One region of the Lysinibacillus sp. A4 genome, then DNA from elsewhere that is predicted to be linked to it. Evidence: riboswitches for the same ligand, from Rfam matches in the RefSeq annotation. Region 1 holds a riboswitch; each other region holds the start of a gene.
What was found. A riboswitch is a leader RNA that binds a small molecule or an ion and turns the genes downstream of it on or off. The one in region 1 is predicted to bind cobalamin.

Region 1 (2,194 bases):
GTTCGACGTCCACTTTTAGGATTGTATAAAGCAATGACAAAGTCCGCCATTGCAGCTGCCTCGACACGCTTTGCAATTAAATTCCAAGGTGTTAGATGGTCACTCAAACTGATTGTACAAGCATCATGCATAATAGGTGCACCAAGTATGCTAGCGCATGAATTAATCGCAGAAATCCCAGGAACAATTTCAACTTCAATTCCTGTTGCTTCTGTCCAGCCTAGCTCAATTAACACCTCATAGACTAATCCTGCCATGCCATAGACGCCTGCATCACCACTCGAAATTACTGAGACGATGCTCCCTGCTTCGGCTTGACGAACGGCTTCCTGTGCACGCGACACTTCTTCTGTCATGCCTGTACTAACAATCGATTTTGCACTTACTAAATCTTGAATCAGCTCTACATAGGTTTTATAGCCTATAATCATATCACTTTGTTGTAAAGCCTCTACTGCACGTGTCGTAATATGCTTAAAATCTCCAGGTCCAAAGCCTACTACGAAAATTTTTCCTTTTTGCGCCATGTTGTTACCCCTCTTTCACCTTTTCGATCCCTTTAATGGCAGTTGTTTGAGCAGTACGCTGTAATGTACCTTCACGAAGTGTAAAGACATGTTCGTTGTATAAGGATTCATGATGTAAATCTTGTACTAGTGTTCTAGCATGCTCTGTTGATGGCACACGATACCAGTTTCCTTGAGGATAAGCGATTACCACACAAGCATCCTTGCAGCGTCCATTACAGCGCGTTCTTGTCGTATGTATTTCCTGATCGAGTGCTTGCCGTTGTATCTCATCTCGAATGGCTAAGGTAATTTCCTCCCCATCCTTTTTCATGCAGCTACTGCCATTGCAAATAAAGAGATGTGTTTTCATCCCCTCTAAATTCCAAGTTGTCATCTTCTGTCTCCCCTCATTTGCTTTTTGGAAAAAGAAAAACCTTTACTCTATAACGAAGAGTAAAGGTTTTGTAGAAGCCAAATAAAAACGAATAGAATGAAATACAGGTACCCGCTTTCGCTTCAACTTCTCCCTCCGAAAAGTTTGCATGCACAATCAAATAAGCAGGTTTCCTGACTTAAGCTTCATTTTACTGTCGCACCTTCCCAAGTTTGTACCAGTGGCTTTGCGATTTCATCAGCTATTACAGTAGCGGGGGCTGTATTGGATTTTCACCAATTTCCCTATTATCTCGAGCTATTCGAGCACTTATTGACGTTTTATATGAAATTTTTATTAGAATTTTAAATAGAAAACTGTCTTTATCATATCTTATTATTTTAAAATTTCAATATTTCTTTAAAAATTTATGACAAATTTATCAATTTTGAATGGAACTAGGTATGAAATTTATACAATCTATATAATTTGCGCACAAAATTTTATCAGAATATTCACTGTGACCTTTAATTTAAAAAATTTCATAAAAGGTATAGCATATTTATGGAAATTCATGTTACACTTTGTCGTGAAATCTCACAATTTGAATGTTTTTCGGTGCAAAGTGCTTGTCATTTTGCTTAAAAGGGAAGCCGGTTTGAGCCCGGCGCGGTCCCGCCACTGTAATAGGGAGCTTTATAGAATATGTCACTGTCCAACGGATGGGAAGACCTATAAAGCATTGAACTAGAGCCAGGAGACCTGCCGAAAAATAAGTGATCGTTTCAACCTACGAGGATAGGTGTGCGGCTTAGCAGATGAGACTGTTATTTGCTTTTTTAGCTATGCACTTTTCCACCTAAGGAGAAGTGCTTTTTTTAATTACGCACGCAATATTCTAAAAATCTATTAATTAGTTAGGAGGAAAGCTTTTTGAAATTATCATGGTGGAAACTTAGTTATTTTTTACTGGCCTTTTTAATCGTGCCAAAACGTGCCTTTGCCATGCATATCATGGAAGGTTTTTTACCAATCGAATGGGCTATTTTTTGGTGGGTGATCTCTATCCCATTTATCATTCTAGGATTGCGTTCTATTCGAAAAACCATTGATGAAAATCCTGAAACAAAAATGCTTTTGGGGCTTTCAGGAGCCTTTGCCTTTGTGCTATCCGCCCTAAAAATCCCTTCAGTTACAGGTAGTTGCTCTCACCCAACTGGTGTAGGACTTGGGACAGTACTCTTTGGCCCTCTAGCAATGAGTGTAATTGGAACAATCGTTTTATTATTTCAATCTTTATTATTAGCTCATG
Region 2 (2,194 bases), on a different contig from region 1:
CAAAGGTATACTTCGATAAAAAGAAAATAGACTTTACCTTTCCGCTCATCGACAAAGAAATGCTAAAGCCGATTATCAAGGAACTACAAAATTATAAAGGACTTGTGCTAGTCGATGTCAAAGCTCAGGACGGGACTGAGGTTAAGGTTAGACTATAATCCCAATGATAGAATGGTAAGAGCATGTTATGATAAAAGCATGCTCTTTATTAATGTAATGATCATTATTTCAGGACTTACGATAGAGACAACTAATTTTCAATGGTACATAAAATAGAAGATTTCTTAAAACTACAAATTAGAATTCAAGATCCATTTTAATAGAAAATCACGTACATCGTTAAAAATAGATTTTTGATTTGGGTATAAGTGCTTAGTGGTAATCTATTTGGAACTACATAATTTAAAATACTGAATAATCCAAAAATAAAGAAGTTTAGAATCTTGATTTACTTTTCATTTGAAGGATGGTACACTTAAAACTATTGAACAACAACTATATATTGTGTTCGTTTTACAAAGGTACTACTACATGTAGTTTAAAAGGGAAGTTCGGTACAATTCCGACGCTGTCCCCGCAACTGTGAAGCTGACGATGATTACAACCACTGTGCATTGGCATGGGAAGGGAATCAGAGAATGAAGCAAAGCCAGGAGACCTGCCTTTATAAAACAAATTTATCATTTCTTCGGGGATTAAGAGATGGGAACGTCAGTATTTTTGGTATGTTAACGTTTCCATTTAGCCTATCTCTCTAGAGGAGATAGGCTTTTTTATTTTATGAAAAGAGGGATTTCTATGAAACTTTATACGAAAACAATTTGTCCAAAATGCCTATGGGTAAAATCTGAACTACAACGTGCAGGACTTGAAGCTGAAATTGTTAACATCGATCACGATGAACAAGCAAAGCAAACGATTATTGACGCAGGTTTTTTAAGTGTGCCTGTTTTAGAGATGAATGAAACTTTTATAGGAGATGTTCAGGAAATTGTTTCTCAAATTGAGTTGATTGCCCTATGATTGTTTACGCGAGTCGTACAGGTAATGTCCGAAATGTTGTATCCAAATTAAAGGCAGAATGTATCGAGCTCTCGGAAGAATTGCGATTGAACAAGCCATATCTCTTAATTACCTACACAGATGGTTTAGGTGACATTCCAGCAAAGGTACAACGTTTCTTAGAAAAAAACAGGGATTTTTGTAAAGGAGTAGTTGCCAGTGGTAATAGTAACTTCGGTCATCATGTATTTGGTGCTGCTGGTGAGAAAATCGCTGCTACCTATCATGTACCCTTAGTAAGGAAATTAGATTTACGAGGTAATCAAACGGATTACGAAGCAATACAAACGTTTTATGAAACGAGGGTAATGAGATGAAAACCTATTTAAAGCTTAATAATGACGTACTGAATCGTTATAGTACAACTGGATTACTGGAGTTAGAAAAGGACCGTGAAGCTACGCGCCGCTACTTTTTAGAGTATGTTAACGTACGTTTGCGTTATTTTATAGATATTGAAGAAAAAATCCGCTATTTAGTTGATGAGGGCTACTATGAGAAAGCCTTTATCGACATGTACGAAATGGAATTTATTAAGAAGCTGTACAAGAAAGCCTATGATTATAATTTCCGCTTTCCATCCTTTATGAGCGCAAGCAAATTTTACGATAGCTATGCTATGAAAAGTCGTGATGGGGAAGAGATCTTAGAAAAGTATGAGGATCGTATTGTCATTATTGCTTTGTATTTAGCTCAAGGAAACACGGCTTTAGCAGAACGCTCTGTCGAAGCAATGATGGAAGCCTATCAGCCTGCAACACCAACTGCTTTAAATAGTGGTAAGAAAGCACGTGGTGAATTAGTCAGCTGCTTTAAATTATCAATGGATGACTCCATGAATAGTATTGCTGAAAATATTGGCTATTGTTTAGAGCTATCACGCCTTGGTGGTGGAGTTGGGGTCAACTTAACAGATTTACGTCCATTAGGTGATCCAATTAAAGAGATATTAAATCGTGCAAGTGGTGTCATCCCAGTAGCGAAACTGTTAGAAAATTCTTTCAGTTATTCGAATCAGTTAGGGCAACGAAATGGCTCAGGTGTTGTCTATCTAAATATTTTCCATGCAGACGTAGAAAATTTCATTTCATCAAAAAAACCAAATGCTGATGATAAAATTCGCCTCGCTACC
Region 3 (2,194 bases), on a different contig from region 1:
CGATCTTGAGTATAGTTCCTCTAGTATCTTTTGTGCAAAGGGCAAAGGATATTCGGTTCCATGGCAAGAAGCACAGGCAGCCATGCATTGCCTGTAGGATGGGATGAGCCTGCTCGCTTCGGGTATTTCCGCGGGTATTTCTTTCTTGGGCATAAATATATCTCTACCCTGCCATAAGATATTACAAGCCCTCCAAAAAATGGAGGGCTTGTTTTTATAGTGCACTGACAGCTTTCTTTGTTGGATTGTCCAACAAATATGCGGGTTCAACTATTACATAGTCATGCTTGTTCGTAAAATCAATTAGTACCTTACCAGGTTGACTTTTTAATAGTTGTAGATGATCAATTAATTGCAGTAAAAGCTCGTGACCGTTGCCACGTGGATGCCAGTTGAAATGATAATCATTTAACGCTTGCACCGCTTCAATAAATTGGGCATATTCCTGCTGCACAAATGCAATGAGTTTGTCATGATGAGATGCTAAATCATATAAATATGTTTCGTAAAAGCGCATGACAATCGAGCATAATAAGTCATTGACACGAGCGGCACTTAAAACAGGCTTTGGCTCCAATGATAGACGGTCGAGGTTGGGCTTTGCGCGTGTAGAATCAATGCGCGTAATTAAGTGATACGCTTCTCCGTTGACCTCATAGACAATCGGATTGGTCGGCATGTACATCATAAAACTATTCGTCTTTGTTTTTAGTTCATCTGCTATGGCTGCTTTCGCTAAAAGATGACCGTCCACATCCCCATTTTGTATCCAAATAATTTCTTTATTATATAAGATTTGCTCAAAGAAGCGATCATTACGAATCAGCTTCGTTGCTAATAATTGATCGATCAGAGACTCGACCACCATTCTTGTTTTCGCTTTCTTGGCAACTTCTGTGCGTGGTTGCTTACAAATGTTCAGATCTTCATAAGGCGTTTCCAACGTTGTCGTTACATGAATATTTGTCATACGTGCATCCCCTTTGCGTACATATTTTCAAAACAAAAAGGACTCCCTACTTTTGAGGAAATCCTTCATTTTATCTTCTTTCATCATACAATGCCAAACAAACCCTAAGTATGTGTGAACGAGTTCGATTGTGAACCCTTTCATTTACTATGGGCGTTTGACGTACTGTGACGAACAGAGCATTCTGTTTTGTCAACATGCCACCTCCTATTCCTCGTAGGTTTATGGTGTGTACTCGTAACAGGCAGGTATCCTGACTCATGATCATCGCTTCTTTTCTCCTTCCCGTCCAAAGACAGTGGATACTGAAAAGTCGCTCACATTTACAGTTGCGGGACAGTGTCGGATTCGCACCGACTTCCCTTTTAAGCAAATTGCACGCAATTTACACCTATTACTACACGCTATTCAGTTGTCATAGGAATGAGTATATGCACATTCCTATTAGATTACTAAAATCAATTGTAAAGTAGTGTTTTTCTAAAGTCAAATATCACAATATTTTCCAAACTACTAATCATCCTTGCTTTTCGTGCCTGATTGTTTTCTGAAAATTATGGGAGGATATAAAAACGGTGAACTCAGTATTTTTAATCTTTCAATGACTCTATAATAAAAGATAGTGCGCACTACTAATAGTGAAAGGATGAAAGATATGAAAGCAAGTCAACAATTAGTGACGAGTAATTTAGAGGAAAAAATGAAACTATTTACTCAAGCTGTTTCTGGACAAATTATAGAGGAAGCTCATTTTGTCATAGCCAATACAAATATTCCAACTGATACATTTAATTTGCTAGTAGTGAAATCGCCTATGATTCATAAGGAAAATCATCTTAAACAAAGGATTAATCATTTCATTGTTAATAAACTTCCTTTCAACACGTGGGTGGATGCCAACTATCTAAGCGATGATTGGCTACAGCTGATAAAAGACTGCAATTTACAGGAAGCTGAACGAAATATGATGATGAAGCTTGACCATACACTTCACACAGGTCCACGAATTTCCAATCATCTTACCATCACAGAAGTAAGCAACAAGGAAGAGCTTCTACAATATAAGGAAGTTTTTCTAAGTTTATTTGGAGAAACAGCAGAAAGAGAAGCATTAGAAACTTATTTTCATAAATTCTCACAGGAAAAGTTAGCATCAAATGCTCGAATGTTTATTGGCTGTTTAAAGGAAATACCTATCGCTACGGGATTATTAATAGACAGTAA
Region 4 (2,194 bases), on a different contig from region 1:
GCGCTCATTTTTGACCGCTTCCATCTCCTTTAAGGCTGGATCATTTTTTAAGAATTGGATCTTTTGGTCTGCCGTTGTTTCACCGTAATCAATCACGACAACTACCTCTGGGTTGCGGTCTACTGCATCTTCCTTCGACACAGTTGTCCAGCCTGATTCCACATCACCAAAGATATTTTGTCCACCCGCGATTGTCACAAGCTCATTCATAAAGTTTTGACCAGCTGTAAATACATCCTTTTCACCGCTATCAAACACAAGAACACGTAATTTTTCGCTATCTTTTGGTAATTTAGCTTGTACTGCCTCTACATCTTTCGTCATTTGCTCAATTAAAGCTTCGCCACGATCCTCAATACGGAAAATCTTCGCGATATTGCGAATATCAGTGAAAATATCCTCTATTGTTGGCTTTGTCATGTTGGAAGCCGTATGTAAATACGTATGGATGCCTAATTCTTCAAGCTCTTCTGGTGTGCCTACACCCTTTTCGCCAAAGCCACTTTTCCAGCCTGCATATAGGAAATCTGCCTCGGCATCAATGACTTGCTCCTTCGTTGGGTATTGATCGGAAAGAACAGGGACTTTATCGTATGCCTCTTGCAGTGGTTCATAGATTTTATCATCTAAGTAAGCTGTCCCTACCATAGAATCCTCTAAACCAAGTGCTAGCATGATTTCTGTCACATGCTGATTTAAGCTAATCGCTTTTGTTGGTGCTTCCGTATATGTTTGCGTTGTGTCATTATTTTCAATGGTTACTTCTGCTGCCGCCTCAGATGGCTCAACCTTTTCACCTTGTGCAGCTGATTCCGTTTTGTCCTTTGCGTTACAAGCCCCTAAAACAGCGACCAAGGCAATGATCATCATCAGCCATATACTTTTCCATTTCTTCATGTCCTTTTCTCCTTTGCTGTTAAAATATAGAAAGAAATCAGAGACTTCTTTACTACTAAGGTAGTTGGAAGGGCATAAAAAAACCCTCTTGTCGCCAAGAGAGTAGCATAGTGAAATAACGGTATCATTACCTTCATCACTATCCCCATCCTCGTGGTTCTTAGTCAAAAAATACATACTGGCAGGTATCCTGGCTTAGGTTCATCATCTATACGCCTTCCCATAGTTTCACTACAGTGGCATGCTGTATAGACTCCCCATTTACAGTTGCGGGACAGCATCGGAATTGCACCGATTTCCCTTTTAAGCAAATGACAAATGCCATTTGCACCAATACGTTCTATAATGGTCAATACTATTGATAGACTAGCAGAAGAAAATTTATCGCGCAATCAGTAGTATGACACTAAAAGTATAATCATCATTATATTAGCACTATTTTGACATAAAGACGAACTATTTTACAAGAAATATAGAAGCTAGTATTCTGTTACAATAAAAAGATAGCATTCTATAGAAACGAGGATTTCTTATGTACAAAACGATCGGTGTACTTGCGCACGTGGATGCAGGAAAAACGACCTTCTCTGAGCAAGTACTTTTTCATACAAATAGTATTCAAGCACGGGGGCGTGTTGATCATCAGGATACCTTTCTTGATCATCATGAGCTAGAGCGCAGACGAGGCATTACGATATTTGCCGAGCAAGGGCGCATGAATATTGGCGATGATACATACACATTGATTGATACGCCAGGGCATGTCGATTTCTCCCCTGAGATGGAGCGTGCCATTCGTGTGATGGATTATGCCATTATTATCATTAGCGCTGTCGAAGGGATACAGGGCCATACAGAAACAGTGTGGCAACTTTTACGTCAATACCATGTCCCTACCTTCTTCTTTATCAACAAAATGGATCGTGAGGGTGCCAATATGAAGGCTGTCATCAGACAGCTTCGCAAAGATTGCTCTCAGCATGTATTGTTCATCGATGAGCCACTGCGAGCAGACTATGTATCAAATAATATTATGGAATGGCTGGCGGAGCGCGACGAAAAATTGCTTGATGCCTTTCTAAATGAGTCATTGGAGCATGAACAGTGTCTTGCTCAATTAAAGGAAATGATTAAAAATGAAGGTGCCTTCCCTTGCTTTGCTGGCTCGGCCTTAAAGGATGAGGGCATTCAGGAATTTCTTGACCAGCTCCCGCTGTTAACGGCTTCCCATTTTGACAAGGATGCCCCGTTTGAGGGTGAGGTTTTTAAGATTCGTCATGATGGGCACCAGCGTTTA

Region 2: another riboswitch for cobalamin. It lies ahead of NY607_RS18420 (glutaredoxin family protein); the one in region 1 lies ahead of NY607_RS10850 ((2Fe-2S) ferredoxin domain-containing protein).
Region 3: another riboswitch for cobalamin. It lies ahead of NY607_RS00175 (hypothetical protein); the one in region 1 lies ahead of NY607_RS10850 ((2Fe-2S) ferredoxin domain-containing protein).
Region 4: another riboswitch for cobalamin. It lies ahead of NY607_RS00165 (ABC transporter substrate-binding protein); the one in region 1 lies ahead of NY607_RS10850 ((2Fe-2S) ferredoxin domain-containing protein).

The regions. Positions count from the first base shown of each region.
Region 1 covers NZ_JANWTB010000004.1:436,786-438,979, forward strand. The annotation lists gene cobJ (precorrin-3B C(17)-methyltransferase) at 1-527, opposite strand, end outside; gene NY607_RS10850 ((2Fe-2S) ferredoxin domain-containing protein) at 532-903, opposite strand; cobalamin riboswitch at 1,050-1,231, opposite strand; cobalamin riboswitch at 1,482-1,666, shown strand; gene NY607_RS10855 (energy-coupling factor ABC transporter permease) at 1,816-2,194, shown strand, end outside.
Region 2 covers NZ_JANWTB010000010.1:22,537-24,730, reverse strand. The annotation lists gene NY607_RS18425 (hypothetical protein) at 1-158, shown strand, start outside; cobalamin riboswitch at 503-680, shown strand; gene NY607_RS18420 (glutaredoxin family protein) at 799-1,023, shown strand; gene nrdI (class Ib ribonucleoside-diphosphate reductase assembly flavoprotein NrdI) at 1,020-1,379, shown strand; gene nrdE (class 1b ribonucleoside-diphosphate reductase subunit alpha) at 1,376-2,194, shown strand, end outside.
Region 3 covers NZ_JANWTB010000001.1:30,859-33,052, forward strand. The annotation lists gene NY607_RS00170 (elongation factor G) at 1-97, shown strand, start outside; gene NY607_RS00175 (hypothetical protein) at 215-970, opposite strand; cobalamin riboswitch at 1,197-1,380, opposite strand; gene NY607_RS00180 (GNAT family N-acetyltransferase) at 1,626-2,194, shown strand, end outside.
Region 4 covers NZ_JANWTB010000001.1:27,589-29,782, forward strand. The annotation lists gene NY607_RS00165 (ABC transporter substrate-binding protein) at 1-897, opposite strand, end outside; cobalamin riboswitch at 1,061-1,247, opposite strand; gene NY607_RS00170 (elongation factor G) at 1,430-2,194, shown strand, end outside.